DNA from 3 places in the Chishuiella sp. genome. Region 3 is predicted to be linked to each of the others. Evidence: riboswitches for the same ligand, from Rfam matches in the RefSeq annotation. Region 3 holds a riboswitch; each other region holds the start of a gene.
What was found. A riboswitch is a leader RNA that binds a small molecule or an ion and turns the genes downstream of it on or off. The one in region 3 is predicted to bind S-adenosylmethionine.
Positions count from the first base shown of each region.

Region 1: another riboswitch for S-adenosylmethionine. It lies ahead of RT575_RS00350 (homoserine dehydrogenase); the one in region 3 lies ahead of RT575_RS01690 (homocysteine S-methyltransferase family protein).
Region 2: another riboswitch for S-adenosylmethionine. It lies ahead of RT575_RS10325 (TonB-dependent receptor); the one in region 3 lies ahead of RT575_RS01690 (homocysteine S-methyltransferase family protein).

Region 1 is NZ_DAMCLZ010000001.1:66,653-74,619, reverse strand. It holds gene RT575_RS00360 (DUF1573 domain-containing protein) at 1-320, shown strand, start outside; gene RT575_RS00355 (metal-dependent transcriptional regulator) at 368-1,027, opposite strand; gene RT575_RS00350 (homoserine dehydrogenase) at 1,147-2,328, opposite strand; SAM riboswitch class I at 2,454-2,552, opposite strand; gene RT575_RS00345 (carboxypeptidase regulatory-like domain-containing protein) at 2,912-6,073, shown strand; gene RT575_RS00340 (glycerophosphodiester phosphodiesterase family protein) at 6,093-6,857, shown strand; gene RT575_RS00335 (DUF2911 domain-containing protein) at 7,085-7,819, opposite strand; gene RT575_RS00330 (DUF5522 domain-containing protein) at 7,816-7,967, opposite strand, start outside.
Region 2 is NZ_DAMCLZ010000009.1:23,744-31,710, reverse strand. It holds gene RT575_RS10330 (amino acid permease) at 1-1,019, opposite strand, end outside; gene RT575_RS10325 (TonB-dependent receptor) at 1,110-3,494, opposite strand; SAM riboswitch class I at 3,561-3,666, opposite strand; gene RT575_RS10320 (cupin-like domain-containing protein) at 3,861-4,742, shown strand; gene RT575_RS10315 (hypothetical protein) at 4,814-5,344, opposite strand; gene RT575_RS10310 (hypothetical protein) at 5,355-7,967, opposite strand, start outside.
Region 3 is NZ_DAMCLZ010000001.1:389,521-397,487, reverse strand. It holds gene RT575_RS01725 (TonB-dependent receptor) at 1-38, opposite strand, end outside; gene RT575_RS01720 (SulP family inorganic anion transporter) at 200-1,726, shown strand; gene RT575_RS01715 (hypothetical protein) at 1,732-2,472, shown strand; gene RT575_RS01710 (GNAT family N-acetyltransferase) at 3,076-3,912, shown strand; gene RT575_RS01705 (ElyC/SanA/YdcF family protein) at 3,958-4,602, opposite strand; gene RT575_RS01700 (HIT domain-containing protein) at 4,652-4,903, opposite strand; gene RT575_RS01695 (hypothetical protein) at 5,047-5,622, shown strand; SAM riboswitch class I at 5,951-6,054, shown strand; gene RT575_RS01690 (homocysteine S-methyltransferase family protein) at 6,105-7,103, shown strand; gene metH (methionine synthase) at 7,091-7,967, shown strand, end outside.

The DNA.
Region 1 (7,967 bases), 320 kb from region 3:
CACTTTTTGCACAAACACTTACTTTAGAAAAAGAAGAAATTCAATTTGGTAATTTGAAATTGAATACAGAAGTAACTTCTAAAATGAAAGTTACTAATACAGGTGACAAACCTCTAATTCTAAAAAGTGTTGTTGGATCTTGTGGTTGTACTATACCAGAATATGCTAAAACACCAATTGAACCAGGAAAATCTAGTGATATTGTAATAAAATATTCTACTGGAGGAGTAAAAGGAGATTTTAATAAATCTGTAACTATCACTTCTAATGATCCTGTTAGTTCTAGAAAAATCTTTAGAATAAAAGGTAAAGCTGAATAATATTAAAAAGCCAAGCTAAATGCTTGGCTTTTTAATGTTCAAATATTTTATTTTGCTAAAAGTCTTAATGTAACATGATTACTAAAAGTTTCAATTTTATTCTCTTTTTGAGAGAATTCAACTGTCATTGTTCCATCAAACTCTTCCAAATCCAAAATCTTTATTTTATCATTTAACTGAATATCTTTAGAATTTAAATATTTCAAAAAATCTTCTGAAGAATAAATTACAGCACAAATTTCTACCTCATCACCTTTTTTAAATTCAGCTAATTTTTTATAGTTTACAATTTCAAAATTTCCTTCTTTATCAGGAATTGGAGAACCATGAGGATCAACTTTAGGATAATTTAAAATCTCATCCATTTTATCAAAAAATAAAGGGCTTTGGATATGTTCAATCTGTTCTGCAACTTCATGAACCTGCTCCCAGCCAAATCCCATTTTTTCAACTAAAAACATTTCTGTTAATCTATGTTTTCTAACAATCAAAGATGCTTTTATTATTCCTTTTTCAGATAAACGTAAGGGCTTATATGACTCATAAATGACCAAATCTTTTTCAGCTAATTTTTTCATCATACTATTTACAGTAGGCATTTTTATTTCCAAATGCTTACTTAAATCCTTAACATTAACTTCTCCTTTACCATTTTTAGATAAATGAAATAGAGCTTTTAAATAGTTTTCTTCAACTAATGAATTCATTAGACAAATATAATTTAAAGAATTCATTATTTAGAAAACTTTTAATTTTATACTTAGATAAATCAATAAAAAACTAATAGCAATTAATTTATAAATTAACTGCTATTAGTTCACGAAATTTATTCAAAAGCAATTATAGAAAGGTTAGGATTATGAATAAAATTATTATCTTTTAATTTATTTATATCAATCAAACCTATAATATGATTATAATCTTTACTCTCATATCGTTCTTCGACTTCTTGAAAAACAGCAAAATAATCATCTAATTTTATTGAAGAACCAAGATAAATTTTCACAATTCCTGATTGATTAAATTTTCCTTTTTCTGAATTCTCGTACTTTCTTATAGAATATTTATAATCATATTTAAGTGCAGATATATCACTTAATACTGCAGACGCTGTCGGAAATCTCCCTGCTCCTTTTCCATAAAGAAATTGTTCATCAGATAAAGAACTTCCAATCAAAACACCATTATATTCGTTGTTAACTAATGCAATTGTTTTATCCAAAGGAATAAACGTTGGTAAAACCGTCGAATTTATTTCGTTAGTTTCTGGAATTATTTGAGATTTAGCAATTAACTTTATTGTATAACCTTTTTCTTTAGCATATTTCAAATCTTGAATCTGTAAAGATGTAATTCCTTTTCTTATAACATCATCTACATTTATTTTTTTACCAAAAGCATGTAGAGTTATTATAGATATCTTACTCGCAGCATCAAAACCTTCTACATCTGCAGTTGGATCAGCTTCAGCAAAACCATTTTCTTGTGCTGATTTTAATGCATTTTGATAAGATTCATTCTCATTGACCATTTTAGTTAAAATATAATTAGTTGTTCCGTTTACAATTCCAGATACATAATTTAACAAATCATTATCAAAATATTCTTCTAGATTTCTAATAATAGGAACAGAACCGCAAACCGCAGCTTCATAAAGAAAAGAAACATTATTTTTTTCTTGTAATTCTAATAATTCTCTATGATGATCTGCTATTACTTTTTTATTTGCACTAACAACATGTTTTCCTTTACTAAAGGATTTTTTTATAATAGAATACGCCGCATCAGCTTCAGATATAAGTTCTACTACAAGATTTATATCTTCATCATCTAATATATCATCTGCGTTTGTAGAAAATAATTCTTTTGGTGCGTTACGTGGTTTATCTATATCTTTTATAACTATTTTTTTTATTGTAGCATTTATTTGAGGTTTATCCTCTAAAACCTTGTAAATTCCTTCACCGACTACTCCAAAACCAAATAAACCAATGTTTAACTTTGCCATATCTTTAAATTGTAAAATGTTTTTGATATCAAGACAAGTAGATAAAAAAAATGATCCAACTGTCTAAATAAAAACAGATGAACCAATTTTAATAAAATTATTATTGATTGATTGAATTTTGTTTTTATTCATCTCCCCTATTAAGGATGGATTTAGCACCTTGATGTGTAATCAGGTTGCTAAAGTTTCATCGGGCCATTTCCCTCCACTTTTCTTGATAAATTGTAAATTTTATAAACTATTTCGTTGGCACAAATCTACTACATTTAAAATGTATTATCCAAATAAAAAAGACTAAATTTATTCATATTTTTCTATAAATAATTAAAAAACAATACAAAACATAATTTTATTCTGTTTTTTATTAATATACATAATTTTATTCTGTTTTATTAAGTTTTAATAAAAAACATATTTTAACATGAAAAATCACTAATATAAATTATTAGAAAGATTTATTTTGATTTAACTATTTATTAACTATTTTAACAATACGATAACTTAACGTTTATTTTTCCTTAACATTCAGTTTATATCCAAAAATTAGTTTTACATCCAAATTAAACACATAAACATTAACTAGATGATAAAACAATTTACAACTTTAGCTGCATTAACCGCCACCACAATTTGTGTATACGGACAAGGAACACAAGCTTCTATTTCTGGAAAAGTCTTCAACGAAAATGGGAATGGAATACATACTGTAACTGTACAAGTGAAAAACGAATCCACAGGTTTTACAACTTCCACATTTACTAATGAAAAAGGTGAGTTCTATTTTAAACAATTACCTTTAGGTGGACCTTATACCATTACTGCTATCTCTAACGAATATGGAGAAGAAATAAAAGATGGATATCAATTAAATCTTGGTGATGATATAAAAATTGATTTTAACCTAAATTCTTCCCCTGAAATAATAGAAATTGAAGGTGTAGAAGTTAGAGCAAATTCATTAAAAAATACAATAAAAAATATAGGCTCTTCTACGTCTGTTACAGCAAAAGACATTGAGAGATTACCTGTTAATGGAAGAAATTTCACTTCATTAATCGATCTATCACCATTAAGCTCTGGAAGTAATTTATCTGGTCAATTAGCATCGTCTACAAACTTTACTATAGATGGTATGACTGCAAAAAATCCAACTTCTGGTGGGGCTACAAATAGAAACGGTGGACCATATTCTATTTCTATGGAATCCGTTCGTGAGTTTGCTGTTGTAACAAACGCTTATGATGTTACTTATGGCCGAAGCGGTGGAGGAACTATAAATACTGTTACTAAATCAGGAACAAATACTTTATCAGGAAGTGCATTTATGTTTGGTCGTACTGACTGGTTATCTAGTCCTTATGATATTAATGCAAATAAAAGAGATTCTAAATTTTCTACTTATCAATATGGTTTTACACTAGGAGGACCAATTATCAAAGATAAACTTCATTATTTCTTTGCATGGGATCATCAAGCACATTCTTCACCATTAATTATAGCTGACCTTAGAAATGAACAAGATGAAGCAAGATATAATTTAAGTCAATCTTCTCTTGATCGTTTCGTTGATATTTCAAGAAGAAAATACGGTGTTGCTAATTCGCCACAGTTTGGCCAATTTGATCGTAAAAGAGGAACTGATGCATTATTTTTGAGATTAGATTGGCAAATTAATGATCGTAATTTATTAACAATTCGCAATAATTACGTAAATGATAGAAATAATCTTGGATTAGGTGATAATACTTCTATAAATTTATATGAAGTTTATGGTGATGTAAACTCTGTTGATAATAGCTTAATGGCAAGTTTACGATCTAAACTATCTTCTAAATTAACAAATGAATTAAAAGTTCAACATTTGTACACTTCAGAAGAATCTACACCTAATAGCCAATTACCTAAATCAAATATTCCTCGTGCAATTGTAGAACGAGTACAATCTAATGTTAACGGAAAGGATGTATTTACAAACATACAAATTGGTGGACAACGTTATTCTCCCGAAAATTTTTATAATCATGTTTTTCAAATTACTGATAACTTATATTGGAATACAGAAAAAATAAATTACACTTTTGGGTTTGATATGATGTATACACATATGAATTCCCTTTACGGAAGTGAAATGAATGGTCGTTATTACTTTACTGGTTTAGATAACTTTGATAATTTAACTCCTTACCGTTACGCAAGAGAAGTATATCTAAATGAAGACAATAGAGTAAAACAAAATATTCTTGCTACTGGTGTTTATGGACAATTACAGACTAAACTTGCTCCTGGATTAGAATTAATAGGTGGATTAAGATTAGATTATACTCATTATTTTAATAAAGGAAACTTTAATCAATTAGTTTATGATGAACTTGGATTAAGAACTGATAATGTTTTAAAAACATTTCAAGTACAACCTCGATTCCAATTTACTTGGGATTTAAACGAAAATAAAACAGATATTGTACGTCTTGGAGCTGGTATTTTTGGTTCTGATATTAATAACTATGCAATGATTAATAACATGGTTTTTGATGGTACTAGAGTTGCTTCTATTGATGTACAAGGAGATTTAGTTCCAAGACCTGATTTTATTGGTTACAGACAAAACCCTAGCTCAGCACCTGGAGCAGAATTATTCAACAATCCAAACATTCCTAAAATATCAACTATAAACATGAATTCAAAAGATGCTAAAGTTCCTGTTGTGTACAAAGCAAATGCTTCATATACGCATTTCTTTAGCAATCGTTTCAAAGTTGGAGCACATGCTTATATGTCTTTAGGTAGAAACAACTATATGTATGTTGATAGAAATATGGTCGATCAACCTTTCTTTAGAATCGCTGCAGAAGATAATCGTGGTGTATATGTACCTGCAAATTCTATTAATACTACAAATGGAGCTACTGATTGGATGTTAGGTAGAAAAAGTGATAAAATTGGTCGCGTACTAGAAATGGTTAGTGATGGAAAAGTTAATCAATATGCCTTTGTTATTGATGGAACATATAACTATTATAAAGAAGGACAAATATCTGTTTCATATACATGGAATGATACAAAAGATAACACTTCATACAATGGAAATGTTGCTAACTCAGCTACTTTATCTCTTTTAGTAAAAGATGATCCTAGAAACTTAAGTAAAATGACTTATTCTGATAATCATTTTCGTCATAAAGTTGTAATATACGGAACTACTCCAACATTTTGGGGGATAAACGCAGGAGTTCGATTTTCTGCTATCGGAGGAACTCGATATTCTTTAGGTGTTAGTGGTAATATGAATGGAGATTTTGTAAACTCTAATGATTTAGCTTATATTTATGATATTAATAATCCGAATACTCCAGAATATTTACGTGCTGGAATACAAGCTATATTAGATAATCCTAATGTTGAAAATAACACAAAGAAATATATTCGTAAAAGTTTCGGGAAGATAGCTGAAAGAAATGGAGGTATTAATGGGTTTTATGGTTATGTAGATTTACGTTTATCTAAAAAAATAAAAATTGTAGATAAACATAGTTTAGAAATTTCTGCTGATATTTTTAACGTTGCCAACTTAATGAATAAAGAATGGGGACGAGCGAAAAATCTAGGAAAACAAAATATTTATTCAATTAAAAAATTCAATGCTGAAAAACAAGAATTTGAATATAACGTAAACACAAACACAGGAACAAGTAGTTATTCTGGTAATCCATATCAAATACAAATCGGATTGAGATATGCATTTTAAAAAAAATCACAAATAAATAATGAAAAATTTAGTAAAAAAAGCTTTATTCGTAGGAATGTTTATACCTACTGTTATGATTAATGCTCAAACAAAAGTTATCGCCCATCGTGGATATTGGGATACACCAAACAATGCTCAGAATTCTATTCAGTCATTAGAAATGTCTAATAAAATAAAAGTTTATGGAACTGAATTTGATGTCTCTATAACTAAAGATGGTGTTTTAGTTGTAAATCACGACGCCGACATACAAGGCGTTGATATCGAAAGTAATACTTTTGATAAAATAAAAAATTTAAAAATAAAAAATGGTGAAGTTCTTCCTACAGCAGAACATTATTTAATTGCTGGAAAAAAACATCCAAACCTGAAAATGATTTATGAAATAAAACCTCATAAGACAAAAGAGAATGAAGATCGTGCGGTTTTAGCTTCTATCGAATTAGTTAAAAAATTGGGAATGGAAGATCAAGTTGAATACATTTCTTTTAGTAAAAATATCTGTGAACAATTGAAACTTCATAATCCTAAAAGTCATGTTTCTTACTTAAAAGGAGATTTAACTCCCCAAGAAGCTAAAGATTTAAATTTTGATGGAATTGATTATCATTTTTCATTATTCGAAAAAAATCCAACTTGGGTGAAAGATGCTCAAAAATTAGGTTTAATTGTAAACTCTTGGACTGTAAATACTAAAAATGATATGCAAGCTTTATTGGATAAAAAAGTTGATTACATAACAACTGATAAGCCAGAAGATTTACAAAAATTAATAACAAAATAATTTGATTTTAATTCAATTTTAATTCAATTTTTAAAAGTAATTAGCTGCAATAGTGATTGAAGTGAAAATCCTTTTTTGGTTGGATACATTCAATATTTACTAAAAAACAATCAAAAGAGATTAGGAACGAGAAAGCACGGTGCGAAACAATTGCCCTAAAAATATAATCGTCATAAAAAAATCCATTTAGAATATTCTAAATGGATTTTTATTATTTTAAAAATAAATCAATAATTATCCTTTTCTATTGTTTCTTTTAATTCCTTAAAATATCCAGGGACTTTTGCATCTTTCTTAATTGCAGTATTTATCCATTCTAGCGCTTGTTTTCTATCTAAGCGATTTGTGTAATAAAAATTTGCAGAGTTATAAAAATCTCGAGCTGAAGAATTTGAATTCAAATTTTCTTTAATCATTTTTAAAACAGCTTCTTTTGTATTAGTCTCTAAATTAACTTTAACAGATATATCATCCCAAGCTAAAACTAAATCTGCATTATTTTGTTTTACGTTTGTAAAACGAATTTCAAAAGTTTCTAATTTTTCAATTTTCAATTTTGTTGGAACAACAGATACTTTTAAAGCAACATTCGATTCTTTCCAATCTACCTGATTTCCCCAATTATTTGATTCTTTATAAAAAATTATATCCCAACTATTTTTGTTTGGAATAGTAAATAATCCATATTTACCAGCAGCTAACTCTTTTCCGTTAACTTTTATTGGCTGATCAAAACTAATTGTAGTATTCTCATTAGCTCCAGTTCTCCATACTTCTCCATCAGGGACAAGTTTTCCAAAAATTTCTCTATTGTTAACATTTGGACGATTATATACAATTTCAAAATCTGTTAATCCAACTTTTTGTTCTATTTCTGCATGCGAACTTACAGCTGGAAATTTCATTTGAGCAAAAGCACAAGAACTAACGACTAAGGCTAAAAATGCTGAGGTAATTTTCATTTTATTTTTTTATTTATTTTATCGGTGTTTTTATCATAACCATAAGGACAATGTTTACATCCACTTTTACAACAATATCCTCTCCTTTTCAAATATTGTTCTGTAAAGATTCTATATCCCGCAGGAGATAAATAATAATCTCCTTCCA
Region 2 (7,967 bases), on a different contig from region 3:
AAATCACCAGAAAATATAAGTAAAATACTAATTGTTGTATGTACCCAAATAGCACGAACAGGAATTTTATGCTTGTTTTCTTTTGCCATAAAACTCCATAATTTATTTTCTCTTGCAGTTGCTTGTGAAAGGCGAGAACCAATCCATAAATAACCACTAATAGTAGCAATTAATTGAAGAGCAATAAAACAGCTCACCCATTTTACATGTGGTCCTAATATATTTGCAAAAGAAATATTTGCAATATCCTCTTTTCCTATAAGGGAAGTAGCTGTTGCATGTTTTAAAAAAACAAAATTCAATAAAACATAAGATAGGGTAACGAAAACAACGCCAATAAAAAGTGCTTTTGGTAAATTTTTCTTTGGTTGATTTATTTCTTCTATAATATACGAAGCAGAGTTCCATCCTATATATGCAAAAGTTACATAAACCAAGGATGTAGCAAAAGCTGGTAACATTAATTCATCTTTAAAAGAAGTGTCAAATGAGATAGCATTTGGTGAAACAGTTGGAACAAAATAAAGTCCAATTCCTATGAGAACTAGGATAAAAGAAACTTTGAGTATTGTGAATATGTTTTGAAATTTACTACTCAAATTTAAACTAAATGATTGAGAAATGGCAACCATTAATATAATTGCTATTGCAAATTCTTTTCCTAGATTCAATCCAAAACTATTTAAATATTTCCCCATTGCCAATGCTGCTAAAGAGATTGGAGCTGAGAAACCAACAAATAAAGAAATCCAACTAGAGAGATAACCAAAAATGGGATGGTATGTTCTAGAAAGATAAATATAATCTCCTCCAGATTGCTTAAATTTAGAAGCAAGTTCAGAATAAATAAAAGCTCCAATTAATGCTAAAAACCCGCCAATAATCCAAAGAAATAGAATAGAAGTTGTATTCTTTAAATCTGATATCTGATAACCTAAACTCGTAAAAACTCCAGTTCCAATCATATTCGATATCACTAAAGCAGCTGCGGTTTTCCAACCAATTTTATGATGTGCCATAAATAAAAAGTAATCAAAAAATAAAATTCCGAATGATTGATTAGTTAAAACTAAGATAATCACTCGGAATAAAATATGTATTTAAAATTTTTAAAATTTAAAACTTGCTCGTGCAAAATAATATGCTCCTGTCATTCCCATTTGTACAGGTGCATAAGGGAATACACCGTAATATGAATTTTCATAGACTTGTTTATCAGGGAAGATATCGAATAGATTATTCGCTCCGATTGTAAAATTAAAATATTTTGTAATATCATATCCAATAGAAGCATCTGTAACAACTTTTCCTGTGTGTTGCTGAATACTTCCATAAGGATATCCATTTCTTTCAACTTTTCCAAAGTATGTATTACGAACCATAAAATTAAAACCTGAAATGGCATAGTTTAAAGCTAAAGTAGCTTTAGTTTTAGGGCTTAAAGATTCAATAATATTTACTTGGTCAGGTCCAAAAAATTGTTGTCTTGGAATAGTTAATGTTTTAGGAAAATGATAATCTACAATTTTTGTTTCATTCAAATTCCCAGATAAACTTGCATTTAATTTACCTCTACCTAATCGTGTATCATAAGATATAACTAAATCCAAACCTTTCGTTTCTGTGTCAATAGCATTTGTAAAAATTCTTCCAGAAACAATTCCATATTTTTCAAAAGCAGGATCTACAATATCAGACGTTAATACAATTCGGTCTTTTACTTTGATATAATATCCATCAAGAGTTATGAATAATTTAGAAATAGGTCTAAATGTTAATCCTAAACTTGCATTAACAGATTTCTCTTGTTTTAATTTATCTAAACCTAGTTCACGAGATAAATCAGAATCATTTCTAATAATTCCTTTTGTACCAAGTTTTTGAACTCCATCATCTAAATAGAAATCTGTGTAAGCATTACTAAAATATTTTTGTTGTAAAGATGGTGCTCTAAATCCTGTAGAAATTGCTCCTCGAACAGAAAAACCTTTGGCATATTCGTAGCGTAATGCTAATTTTCCATTAACGGTATTTCCTACATCAGAATAGTTTTCGAAACGTCCAGCAATATCAGCAGAAAAATTTCCGAATTTAAATTCTCCATCTGCATAGGCAGCAACAGATTGTCTATCTGCTTTTATAACACTTGAAGGTCTGAAACCACCAAAAGTTTCCGAACCAGAACCTACGTATGAAGCCTCGTCACCAGCTCCAATTTGATATTGTTCGTAGCGGTATTCTCCTCCAAAGGCTAAATTAAAAAAATGATTGATTTTTTTAGAAAAATCTAAATTCACAACATCTTGTAAAAACTGATGTTTTCCTGCATAAAAATTAGTAGGTGAATCTGTTCCTAAAGATTGATTGATAGAATTAATAACGTCATATTTAAAAGAATTTACACCTAATGTGTTACTCAAATCAACTTTCCAACCATTAAAAGAATAACGTAATCCTGTTGAGTTAGAATAATCGTTGATATTTGATTTTATTGTTGCTTGAAAACCATTTGGATAAACTTTTAGAGACTCTGCATTTAGATCACTTGGTAAACGACGAAAACCAAAACCTTGACCTTGGCGTAAGCTTACTCCACCAAATGTATAAAATTCTAATTTGTCTGTTAATTTAGTTTCTGCATTAACAAAAAATTGTTGATTTTTTATTGCCGCATCACCAATTTGGAATCTGAAATCATTTCTAGTTAATCCTCTTTCTGATAAAATTGCATCATCTGCAGCTCTTGCAGCAGTAGGATCATCAGCAAAATCGTATGCAAAATTATCACCATATATATCTAAATTATTATTTTTAGAACGATTTGTTTTTTTACGATCACTAATTACAGCTGAGAATACAATAGAACCTTCTTTACCTAATTTAGTCCCATAGCTACCATTAAAATTATAAGTTTGTCCATCATTTCTAGATGTTTGTCCATACGTAAAGGATGCATCACCTCCTGGTTTAGATTTTAAAACAATATTTACCACACCAGCTATAGCATCAGAACCATATTGTGCCGCTGCACCATCACGAAGTACTTCTATTTTCTCAATAGCAGAAACAGGGATAGCTCCTAAATCGGTACCTACAGAACCATTTCCTACAGTATTTTGATAGTTTACTAATGAAGTTGAATGTCTTCTTTTTCCATTAATAAGAACTAAAACTTGATCTGGCCCCATTCCTCTTAATGTTACAGGATCTATATGTTCTGTACCATCTGAAGCTGATTGGCGAACTGAATTGAAAGATGGAATAACATAATTCAAAATATCATTTACAGATAACTGAGGTGATGATGTTTTTAATTTTTCTACATCTATTACATCGACAGGCACAGGAGAATTTACTACAGTTCTTTCAGAAGTACGGCCACCAATTAGAACAACTTCGTTCAAATTTGTTTCGTCTTCTTTAACGTCTTGGGCAAGAGCAAAAGATGTGCCTAGTATAGCTAGAGTTGTAAGTAAAAATTTGTTTTTTTTCATGTTTATTTTAATAAAAAATATCAAGAAACCAACATAAAAAAGTAGAATAAAAGTTAAATTCTTTTGTTCTCATCTTTCCCTTTTATTTGGGTTGGATTTAGCACCTTTTTATCATAATTTATTGGTTGCTAAGGTTTCAAAGGGCCAATCCCTCCACCTTTCTTGATAAGGACAGCAAAGATAATGTTAATAAAATGAAAAGAAAAAATAAATCTCTATTATTTTTGTAGAGTTTAAGTATTTAACAAAAATAGAATTGATTAATAGTTTGATACTTCTATTTTAAAACAATAATGAAACAACTATAATTTTATAGGGTAATAATGAATAAAATTTAATATTTTTATTCATATAAATAGATAATAAATGGGACTAAAATTAAAACCTATTGATGTTGTTGATAACATAACTAAGGAAGAATTTACAGAAAAATATTTAAAAACACGTCAGCCTGTAGTTATAAAGAACATGTCGAAGAATTGGCCCGCTTATAAAAAATGGACTTTTGATTATATGAAAGAAGCTGTTGGAGATATAACACTTCCTTTATATGATAGTTCTAAAGCTGATCCAGCAGCACCTATTAATGCTCCAGTTACAGAAATGAAATTTTCAGATTATATAGATCTTATAGAAAATGAACCAACAGATTTGAGAATTTTTTTCTTTGACCCAATAAAACATGCTCCGAAGTTGTTAGATGATTATGTTTTTCCTAAGGAACTTATGGGAGGTTTTTTAGATAAATATCCTAGTTTGTTTTTTGGAGGAGAGGGTTCTGAGACATTTCTTCATTTTGATATAGATATGCCACATATTTTTCATACACATTTTAATGGAAGAAAACATGTTTTGCTTTTTGAATATAAATGGAAGGAAAGACTTTATAAATTGCCATATGCAACTTATTCTTTAGAGGATTATAGTATTGAACATCCCGATTTTGATAAATTTCCTGCTTTAGATGGAGTAGAAGGTATTGAATGTTTTTTAGAGCATGGTGATACATTATTTATGCCAACAGGTTGGTGGCATTGGATGAAATACCTTGATGGAAGCTTTTCAATTTCTTTAAGAGCATGGGATAAATCTTGGGCTGTAAAAACACATTCTTTATGGAACCTTGTGGTACAAAGAAACTTTGATAATTTTATGAAGAAAAATTTTAAAGGTAAATACATGGATTGGAAAGAAAAAGAAGCCATTAAAAGAGCAGAATATGCTTTAAAAAATAATAGACCTAGTTGATTAAACTAGGTCTATTATTTTTAAAAAAAGCTACAATTCATATACTGAATGTAGCTTTTTTATGTTATTATTTATTTCCAATAATTCCAAACTTTACCATCGAATACAGCAAATGAGTCACTTTCTGTATCATAGCAAATAGTACCAGCTACAGGTGACAAGATATTTTCATGAGGTCTAAATACTTTTGGAAGTATTAAAGCTTTATCAGTAGATTCTAGTATTAAAACACCTTCTGCTTCACTACTTTCAGCACCTATAATTACACCTTTACCAATTTCCTCAGTTGTATTAATATTTGCTGAGGTACTTATATCATTATTGTTTTCATCTTTTTGCGCATCAAAACTTCCTTCATCACTAAGTTCTAACCATTCGTTGTTTTGGAAAACTTTTACTTTTAAATCATTTTTATCAATTAAAAGAGTCCCATTTGTATAGTTAGTTGTAGTTTCTATATCTGCTATAGGTAAAATAATTCCTTTTTTTTCATTTCCAAAATCAAGTATTCCAGCTCCATCAACTTGATTTTTACCTATTGATACTTGAGCATAAAGTAAGTTTGTGCTCAAAATAAGACATAATATAATAAATTTTTTCATGTTTAAAATTTTATTCATTACAAGATTTTTGAATACAATTCCATGTACTACCATTGTATATACTGATACATTTTTTATCATCACTAATATCAAATATAATCATTCCTTTTACCCAATTATTTGCTCCAATAGCTGTAGGGGTTGTTCTTGTTAAGACCATGCCTTTTTTACCAGATTCGAGAACTAAGAATCCATTTGGAACATTTTCTGGCCAATTACTAAATTGACTTTTTAATGTAGAAATACCTGTATTAGAATCAATTGTCGTGCCGCCGGTTGGAGATTTAGTACAATATGAGCAATAATCTAAATCAGTTTCACCATTAGCATTAATTGTAGATGAACCTAAACAAATATCTTCTGATTCACTTGTTAGATCATAACTAAAAGTTGATTCAACAGGGTTTAATGTATCAGGATTAATTTCATAATTAGATATATCATTAGATGCTTTTACTTTAAATGTTATAGTGCTTATTCCAGCAGGAAGAGTAATATCCTCATATTCTAGACTTCCATCATCTCCAGTATTAGTACCAATATTTAGACCGCTAGAAGTTGTAATACTATTATTCACTAAAGTAAACACTTCGCTATCATATTCTAAGTTTAAGAAAATATTAGACAAAGTAAAACTATTAGGATTATTAATATTTAATGTTACTTCGATTTCATCATTAAGTACAAAACACTTTTTATTTAAAGACATAGACGTTATCACACGTTTTGGTCTATCCGAATCTACTGCAGATGTAATTGTAACTGATTCTCCAGTTAAACGATCAATACTAGAAATTTCAGTTGTAATTCCTGATGAGTTTTCGTAACTTAATTTTGCTTGATTATTATAATCTCCTGCAGTGGCAGAATCATCAAATATTGCTATGGCTCTAACTGTATATAAACTTCCACCTCCTGGAATTTTTAAATTATTTAATTTAAGTGTGCGAGTTCCATATCCTGTAATATCTCCATCTATTTCAAGTTCTGTAGAGACAGATTCATTTACCCATATCATACCTTCTGGTAATTCATCAGTTAAATCTGTAATTTTAGTATCACAATTTGTATTTACGAAACGGAAAGAATAATCAACTTCATCACATAATAATACTTCTGTTGTACCTTGTTTTGTAAATATAATTCCATCTTCATTTGGTTCAGGTAAAGGAGCAGGGCAATAAAATTCAATAGGTCCTATTCCTAAATGCATTGCTCCTGATGAAGTAGATGAATGGGTAACAGTATTAATTATTTGAATTTCTTGTACAGTATTTTCAAATTCAACAAACATACGTCCTCTTTTGTTTGTATACCCAGAATTACCATTATATCTTACACCTCTAGCTTTAGCATTTGCTTTTCCAGCTGTACCAATTGTATATCGACTTCTTTCTTCTCTTGGATAAGTATAGGTTAATTTTGGATATACTTCAACTCCATTACAATAACCAATAACTTGTACATTATTTAATCGATATGCCTCTCTGTCAATATTAAATATTTCGAATGATGCTGCTGAACTAATAGTAGTTCCTTCATCATTAGTAAAATTAATTTTAGTTGTTACAGCATCTGTTCCGGATCTTCTATTTCTTAATGATTTTAATGATGAAGTTCTTGGATAATTTGTTGATGAAAGATTATTATTATCAATATATTGAACATTTACATTGAAATCATCTCCTAAGTTAAAAGTTTTAGGACCTTTATCGCCTCTTGTAGGCCAATTTGTTCTTATAAAGTCAAGACTTTTTGTTCCAGAGAAATTACATGTTTCGCAATCTCCAACTGCACTTTTAGCACCAAATGTAAAATAAGTATATTGATCTGTAAAAGTATAATTTGCAACATGTTCTCCATCAATATAAGTCATTGGTACAATCTGATCCCATTGATTATTTTTTAATTTTGAATCTGAATCAGCAACTAATAAATAAACTTCGTAGCCCGAACCACTAAAAGGAAAATCATCACCACCTGCTTTTAATGTAATTGTTTTAGAACTTACAGGTAAAGTGTTATTTGCATTTGTATTTTGAGCAAGCCAAATTCTTGAAGATGGACCAGTTAATGAATAATCAATTTCGCCACATATATCTTCATTTCCTCTTAAATCTATTTGTGCTGTACTACCATTATTATCACCTATAAAAAGAGCATTTAAATTGTCGAAAGTTTCTCCACTAATACCACATGTTTCAGTACCTTTAGTTAATAGAGTAATTGAAGAATTGACTTCAGTTGACTTTGATCGTTGTATATTTAAACCTTGGTTGTCATCTCTTACCAGTCCTGTAACTCTATTATGATAATTAGAGGTTGGAGTTGAATTACCTGGCCACACTTTTGTAATTCCATCAGATAAAATATAATCATAATTTTTTGTAGGATTAGTTCTATCCTCATCTAAAGTAAGAGCATATTTCATAGCTAAGAAAGAACGTATTTTATCTTGCTCAATGTTTGTTAATTCTCGTTCATAAAAAAAAATTTCAGATATAATTCCATCAAATCTTCGTGGATTATAAAATCCACCACCAATAATACCACCACTTGCCATTAAGAAATTATTACCAAATGTAGAAGTACCTGGAGTATTTAATTCAGTTGCAAATCCTCC
Region 3 (7,967 bases):
CCTAGAATAAATAAAGAAAGTTTTAATAGATGTTTCATGTGTTTGTAAATTATGCCACAAAAGTAGATTCCCTATATTACTTAAAGGTTAATTATATATTATGATAACTTTAACCATTTGTATAAAACTCAATATGTTTTTTGATATAATATCTATTATATATTTTTTACTTTTGTGCTCTTTATTTTAAACATCAAAAATGATCTTATCTCAAATAGCCCAAATAAAAAAAATAAATCTAAAAAATGAAGTTCTAGCTGGATTTACAGTTGCTATGACAATGATTCCTGAATCGTTATCATTTGCAATTCTAGCAGGATTATCTCCACTTATAGGTCTATATGGTGCTTTTATAATGGGAATAATAACTGCTATTTTTGGTGGAAGACCAGGTATGGTTTCAGGTGGAGCTGGTGCAACAGTTATTACTCTTATAGCTTTATATGTAACCCATGGACAAGAATATATTTTTGCTGCAGTAGCATTAGCTGGTTTATTCCAAATTCTTGTAGGTATTTTCAAATTAGGGAAATTTGTACGATTAATACCTCAACCAGTAATGTTTGGATTTCTTAATGGTTTAGCAATTGTAATCTTTATGTCACAATTAGAACAATTTAAAATCAGTTCGAATGGAATTACAGAATGGTTAACTGGTAATTCTCTTTACACTATGCTAGGTTTAACATTACTAACTGTACTAATTGTAAATATATTTCCTAGAATAACAAAAGTAATACCTTCATCTTTGGTAGCAATAATTATTGTATTTTTAGTAGTTTTCGGATTTAATATTGACACAAAAACTGTTGGAGACATTGCAAGTATAAAAGGAGGTTTACCATCTTTCCATATTCCGAATATTCCTATAGATATAGAAACTTTTAAAATTATATTACCTTATTCAATAATAATGGGATCTGTTGGATTAATAGAAACATTATTAACATTAACATTAGTCGATGAAATTACAGAAACTCGTGGTTCATCAAACAAAGAATGTATTGCACAAGGAACAGCTAACATAGCAAATGGTTTTTTTGGTGGTATGGGAGGTTGTGCAATGATTGCACAAACATTTGTTAATTTAGAAGCTGGTTCAAGGAGTAGAATTGGCCCTGCTATTGGTGCCATAACAATTCTTATCATAATTTTAATAGGTTCTCCTGTTATAGAGAAAATTCCAATGGCTGCATTAGTTGGAGTAATGATGATGGTTGCTATTTCTACTTTCAAATGGGGATTTTTTAAACTCATTACAAAAATGCCTTTATCTGATATAATTATAAGTATTTTAGTTGCTGGTATAACTGTTATTTTACATAATTTAGCTTTAGCTGTTTTTATTGGTGTAATAATATCTGCACTTATATTTGCTTGGGATAATGCAAAACGTATTAGAGCAAGAAAATCAATCGATGAAAAAGGTCGTAATTTATATGAGATTTATGGACCGTTATTTTTTGGTTCTACAACTGCATTTTTGGAAAAATTTAATATAAAAGAAGATTCTGACGAGATCATAATAGACTTTAAAGATAGTCGTATTGTCGATATGAGTGCAATCAATGCATTAAATACAATTACTTCTAAATATGCACAGCAAAATAAAAAAGTTATTTTAAGACATTTAAGTCAAGATTCTATAAATTTATTACATAAAGCAAAAACTGTAATAGAAATTAATTTAGAAGAAGACCCTACTTATAAAGTGTTATCTAAATAAAATTAATGAAAAAAAAAGGATTAATTATTGGAAAAGGTTGGTTAGGTAGTCGTATAGAAAATTATCTTTCTGATAAATATGATTTTATTACCACAAAACGTAAAGCTGATAAAGAGAATTGTATTTCTATTAATTTTGATGAACAAGTTGATAAAATCAATTTAAGCGATTTTGAATTTATCATAATTACTATACCATTTGGTAAAAGACAAAATTTAGAGGTATTAAATAATAAATTCAGTAACCTTATAAATTTCATTTCTGGTTATCAAAAACAAATTATAATAATTAGTAGCACTGGAATATATCCAGAATCTGATAATATAATTAACGAAAATTCATATACTAATGAAGAATTAAATGAAAACTACATATTCATAGAACAAAAAATACAAAAAGTATTCCCTCAAATTGTTATTCTTAGATTAGGTGGCTTAATGGGAGATGATCGATATTTATCAAGATATTTAAATTTAGAAAAATCTAATTTAAATACAGTTGTTAATCATGTCCACTATTTAGATGTTTGTCAATCAATAGAACATATATTAGACAAGCAAATATATAAAGAAACATATAATGTTGTTGCCCCATTACATCCAACTAAAGAAGAAATATTAGAATATCAAATTAATAAAAAAATTATGTATTCTAATTATAAAATAGGTAAAATAGTTTCCTCTAATAAATTAATTGAACGATTTAAGTTTGAATTTATTTATAATAATCCAATATTGATCCAATAATTTATTTTCTAACTTTTTTATTTTTATTCTGAAATACAAAATAAAATATTAAAATTGCAAGAACAGTTATTAAAATTGTATCCCAGTTATTCTTTACAAAAAAAATAATATTATCTAACATTTTTCTTCTTTTTGTAAATATAATAAAATATAGCAAGCTATACAACTAAACAAAAATCTAAGTAAAATACGAGATAAAAGAAATACCGATTATAAAACCGTTAAAAAAATAGATAATTAAAAGATTTGTAGGTAGATAAAAAATAGAGAGAAGATATTATAATTTAACAAATGAGGAGAAATTAATCTTCTCTCGTATTCTTAGTTTTAAAAATGTATGCAAATTTAATAAATTCTGAATTATATTCGGCTATATAGGTAATAATATTATGTTAAATCATAAAAAAAAGACAAAATGCTAATTTTATTAAGTAAATAAGAGTATTTATTTAATAAAATTAACTGAATTTTACTTAATGACACTTTTAAGTCAAAAAATTTATCAAATTCGAAATTTATCATAGAAAATAACTATCAATTTTTATGATAATTTTTAGAATAGATCTAAATGTTGGTTATATTTTTGTTGTGCAAATAACTATCATGCAAACAAACATAAAAATAGAGTCGTTAAGAAATGTTGATATTAATGAATTATCAGCATTATACAATTTGTCCTATAAGAATTACTATATACCAATTCATCTAAATGTAGATCAATTTCAGAAAAAACTGAAGATGGAAGACATTGATTTAGAATTTTCTATTGGTGCTTTTATAGATGATGTTTTAGTTGGATTTTTATTATATGGAATAAGAATTCAAAACAATCAAAAAGTAAGTTATATTGGTGGAACTGGTGTGTCACCTGAATTTAGAGGAAATAGAATAACACAACAAATGCTTGATTATAGTTTTTCTGAATTAAAGGCTATAAATGTAAAAAGTATTTATTTAGATGTGAACACTAAAAATGATTTTGCAATAAAAGCATATGAAACATGTGGTTTTGTAAAAACTAGAACTCTTAATAGTTACAAAGGTATTCCAATTTTAGTTGTAAACCCATTACATGAAATTAAGACTTTTTCAGATTTAAATTTAATTACAGAAAACTTTTGGGATATAAAACCTACATGGAAAAATGATATCCAAAGTATTAAAAATATCATTGATGATTGTTTAATTACAGGTATTTTTGAAGGTAATAATTTAGTTGCTTACAAAATCATTAATAAAAAGAATACTCGTATTTATGAATTTGGTGTTCATCATGAATATAGAAATAGATACTTAGCTTCTATTCTATTTAGTGATTTAAAAAATAAAGAAATCAAAATGATAAATATTGATGAAAATGAATTGACTACGAACAATTTCATCAAATCTCTTGGATTATCTATGTATGATAATCAATACGAAATGATTAAAACATTATAATAATAAAAAAAGAACTTCAAATGAAGTTCTTTTTTTATTACATATTCAATTAATTTTTATCTTCTTTCCTAAAAATTTTGGCTGTATACCAAACCAATTATCAATAAAAACTTTTGTTCTAGCGAAAAACTCTCTTACATTTGTTTTTAATCCTGCTTGTTTATTAACATCTTTAGCATTATACCCATAAGCATCAATCCCATTTTGTTTACCAATAAATATAGCTCGTTGATTATGAAATTTCTGAGAAACAACTATAAATTTTGATTGTCCAAATATTTCTTTTGCGCGAATCATTGAATCTAACGTTCTAAAACCAGCATAATCTAAATAAATAACATTCTCTGGAATACCTTTTTCTATTAATGCTTTTTTCATTGTTTCTGGCTCATTATAATCTTTTCGTCCATGATCTCCACTTAAAATAAAATGAGTCACTTTACCTGATTTGTATAGCTCATCGGCAGCAATAATTCTATAAGTAAAATAATAATTTTGGTAACCATTAACCAAATTAGGTGCTGTACCTAGAACCAAAGCAACTTTTGTTTCTGGCAATTCATTTACATTATATGTAACAAAATCTTTTGTCGATTTCTCTATTTTATAATTAGCATAAAAACTAAAAAGAACAACCACTAATAGTAGAAGTAGGAAATAAATAATTGTCTTTTTAAAAAATTTCTTCATAGGAAGCTATTTGGATTTTTGAAATGTAATCGAAAATAAAACTTTTTTTTTATTCTTTTCTATAAACCCAATCAAAACCATCATTATGATATCTAGGAAATAAGTGAACATGTAAATGCCCTATATCATTAAAATCTCCTCCATTTTGCATAATTGTATATCCATCTAAATTATATTCTTTTTTCAATTGAATTAATATTTTTTTAGAAAGTAAAGTTAATTTCAACAGTAAAGAATCCTCTAATTCATCAAAATCTAACACATCAATTTTAGGTATTATAGGTAAATGACCTTTATTTATAGATCAATATCCAAAAAAGCTAAAAAATTTTCATCTTCATAACTAAGTTATTATAAGTTATTGTTTTATAATATTTTACAAGAAAATACAATTTTGTTTAAATTTTTAATTAAAAATACTTATCTTAAACAAAATACTACCAAATGAAAAAAATTATATTATTACTATCTTGTGCTTCTATCTGTTCTTTTACTTTTAGTTGTAGTAGTGATGATGACACCGATTCTAGTGTTCTATCATATGAAAAATTGTTAAAAGAATCTGAAGAAAATTCTAAAATTCTAAATGACTTAAACCAAAATTTTATAACTACTAATGAAAATATCAGATTAAAGCCTCTTGAAATTAATACTAGCCCTTGGGATAATAGACCAATTTTTCAAACCTTGGGCACAAGAACTATCACTAAAAATCCTGCTAATAAAAAAGGTTATTATTCTTTTGTTTTCAAACCTGATATTGCAAAAAAATATGGTATACCTCCTGGACCTTATTGGTGTGAATTCTGGACTATTTCAGCAAGAGCTGAGTTGCCTGTAAACACACTAGCTTCAAGAGCTTTAGACACAGACCTAAAAGGATACTTAGCATTTAAACCACACAATAACAAAGAGGAACTTGGTGTAAGATATTCTACAACTGCAAATGGGTCATATCAAACTATAACCATGAGTACAAATTATTTTGTAATAGCTACTGATAGATCTGGATTGCTGTAAACAAAACAATTCCTCATGAATCTTTTAGAAATGGAGAATTTAGATTCTCTTATCAATATATTCAATGGTAAAACCATTCTAAAATAATTTTATACCTTTTAAAATTAAGGCAATAACAACTATAAAAATTTAAATAAAATTAATTAAAAATACTTTTTCTAAAAAACAATCGATATTTAGAATAAAATTCTAAACTGAGACAAATTATAAATTAAAAATCAATTGAATTAAGATGTATTATTAACTTAGTTTTTTGTCTTATAAATAATTCTTCATTTCACTGATTATCATTTTTTTATTATAAATAGAATAAATAATTTTGCATAACGCTTTATGACGAAAGATTGAGGGAATAGGCCCTATGAAATCTTAGCAACCCAAAGTAAGTTGGGTGCTACATCCTACTCTTTTTTAAAAAGAGAAATATGAAGAAATATGAGAACAACTTCCACTTTCGTTATACAGTCAAATTTTTATACAAAATGACATTAAACGATATATTAAAAGAACGAATTGTTATTCTTGATGGTGCTATGGGAACTATGATACAAAAGCACAATTTACAAGAAGAAGATTACAGAGGAGAAAGATTTAAGGATTTTCATACTTCGCTAAAAGGAAATAATGATTTATTGGTTCTTACACAACCAAAAATAATAAAAGACATTCATAGAGAATATTTAGAAGCTGGTGCTGATTTGTTAGAAACTAACACATTCAATGCTAATATAATTTCTATGGTTGATTATGACATGGTTGATTTAGTTGATGAATTAAACTATGAAGCAGTACGTTTAGCAAAAGAAGCTTGTATAGAATATTCTACACCTGATAAACCTCGTTTTGTTGTTGGCTCACTAGGTCCTACGAATAAAACTGCATCTATATCTCCACAAGTTAACGATCCTAGTTATAGAGATATAGACTTTGATACATTAGCCAATGTTTATTATCGACAAGCTAAAACAATGCTAGAAGCTGGTGCTGACGCCTTACTTGTAGAAACTATTTTTGATACTTTAAATGCCAAAGCTGCATTTTTTGGAATACAAGATGCTATTGATGAAACAGGAATAAATGTACCATTAATGGCTTCTGGAACAATAACAGATAAATCTGGTCGTACATTATCTGGACAAACAACAGAAGCATTTCTTATTTCATTAGAACATATCGATTTACTTTCTATTGGACTAAATTGTGCTTTAGGAGCATCAGATTTAATTCCTTATTTAGAAGTTCTTGCAGAAAAAGCTCCTTTCTATGTAAGCGCCTATCCAAATGCAGGATTACCAAATGCATTTGGTGGATATGATGAGACAGCAGAAATGATGCTAGATAATATACGTCCTTTTTTAGACAAAAAATTAGTGAATATAATTGGAGGTTGTTGTGGTTCAACTCCTAATCATATAAAACTGATGGCTGATTTAGCAAAACAATATGAACCAAGAAAAATAGATGAACGATGTCAGGTATAAAAATTCAACTTTCTGGATTAGAACCACTAATTATTCGAGAAAATTCCAATTTTGTAAATGTTGGAGAGCGTACAAACGTAACAGGTTCTAAACGTTTTTTACGATTAATAAAAGAAGAAAAATTTGAAGAAGCACTTCAAGTTGCTCGCGACCAGGTTGAAGGTGGTGCACAAGTCATTGATATCAACATGGATGAGGGAATGATTGATGGTGTTGCTTCTATGGTTAAATATTTACGATTAGTTGCCTCTGAACCAGATATTTCTAGAGTTCCTATTATGATAGATTCTTCTAAATGGGAAATTATAGAAGCTGGTTTAAAAAATGTTCAAGGAAAAGCAATTGTGAATTCTATTTCTCTGAAAGAAGGAGAACAACTTTTCATAGAACATGCAAAAAAAATAAAACGTTATGGTGCAGCTGCTATTATTATGGCTTTTGATGAAAAAGGACAAGCTGACAACTACGAACGTAGAATAGAAATTGTAAAACGATCTTATTATATCTTGGTTAATGAAGTAAAATTCAACCCAAGAAATATAATATTTGATATTAATATATTTCCTGTTGCAACAGGAATGGAAGAACATCGTAGAAATGCAATCGACTTTTTTAATGCGACAAAATGGATCAAAGAAAATTTACCTCATGCAATGGTTTCTGGTGGTGTTTCGAATGTTTCGTTTTCTTTTAGAGGAAACAATGCTGTTCGTGAAGCAATGCACACTGTTTTTCTATATCATGCCATAAAAAATGGAATGGATATGGGAATTGTAAATCCCGAAATGATTGAGATTTATGATGATATTCCAAAAGATTTACTAGAACATGTAGAAGATGTCCTTTTAGATAGACGAGATGATG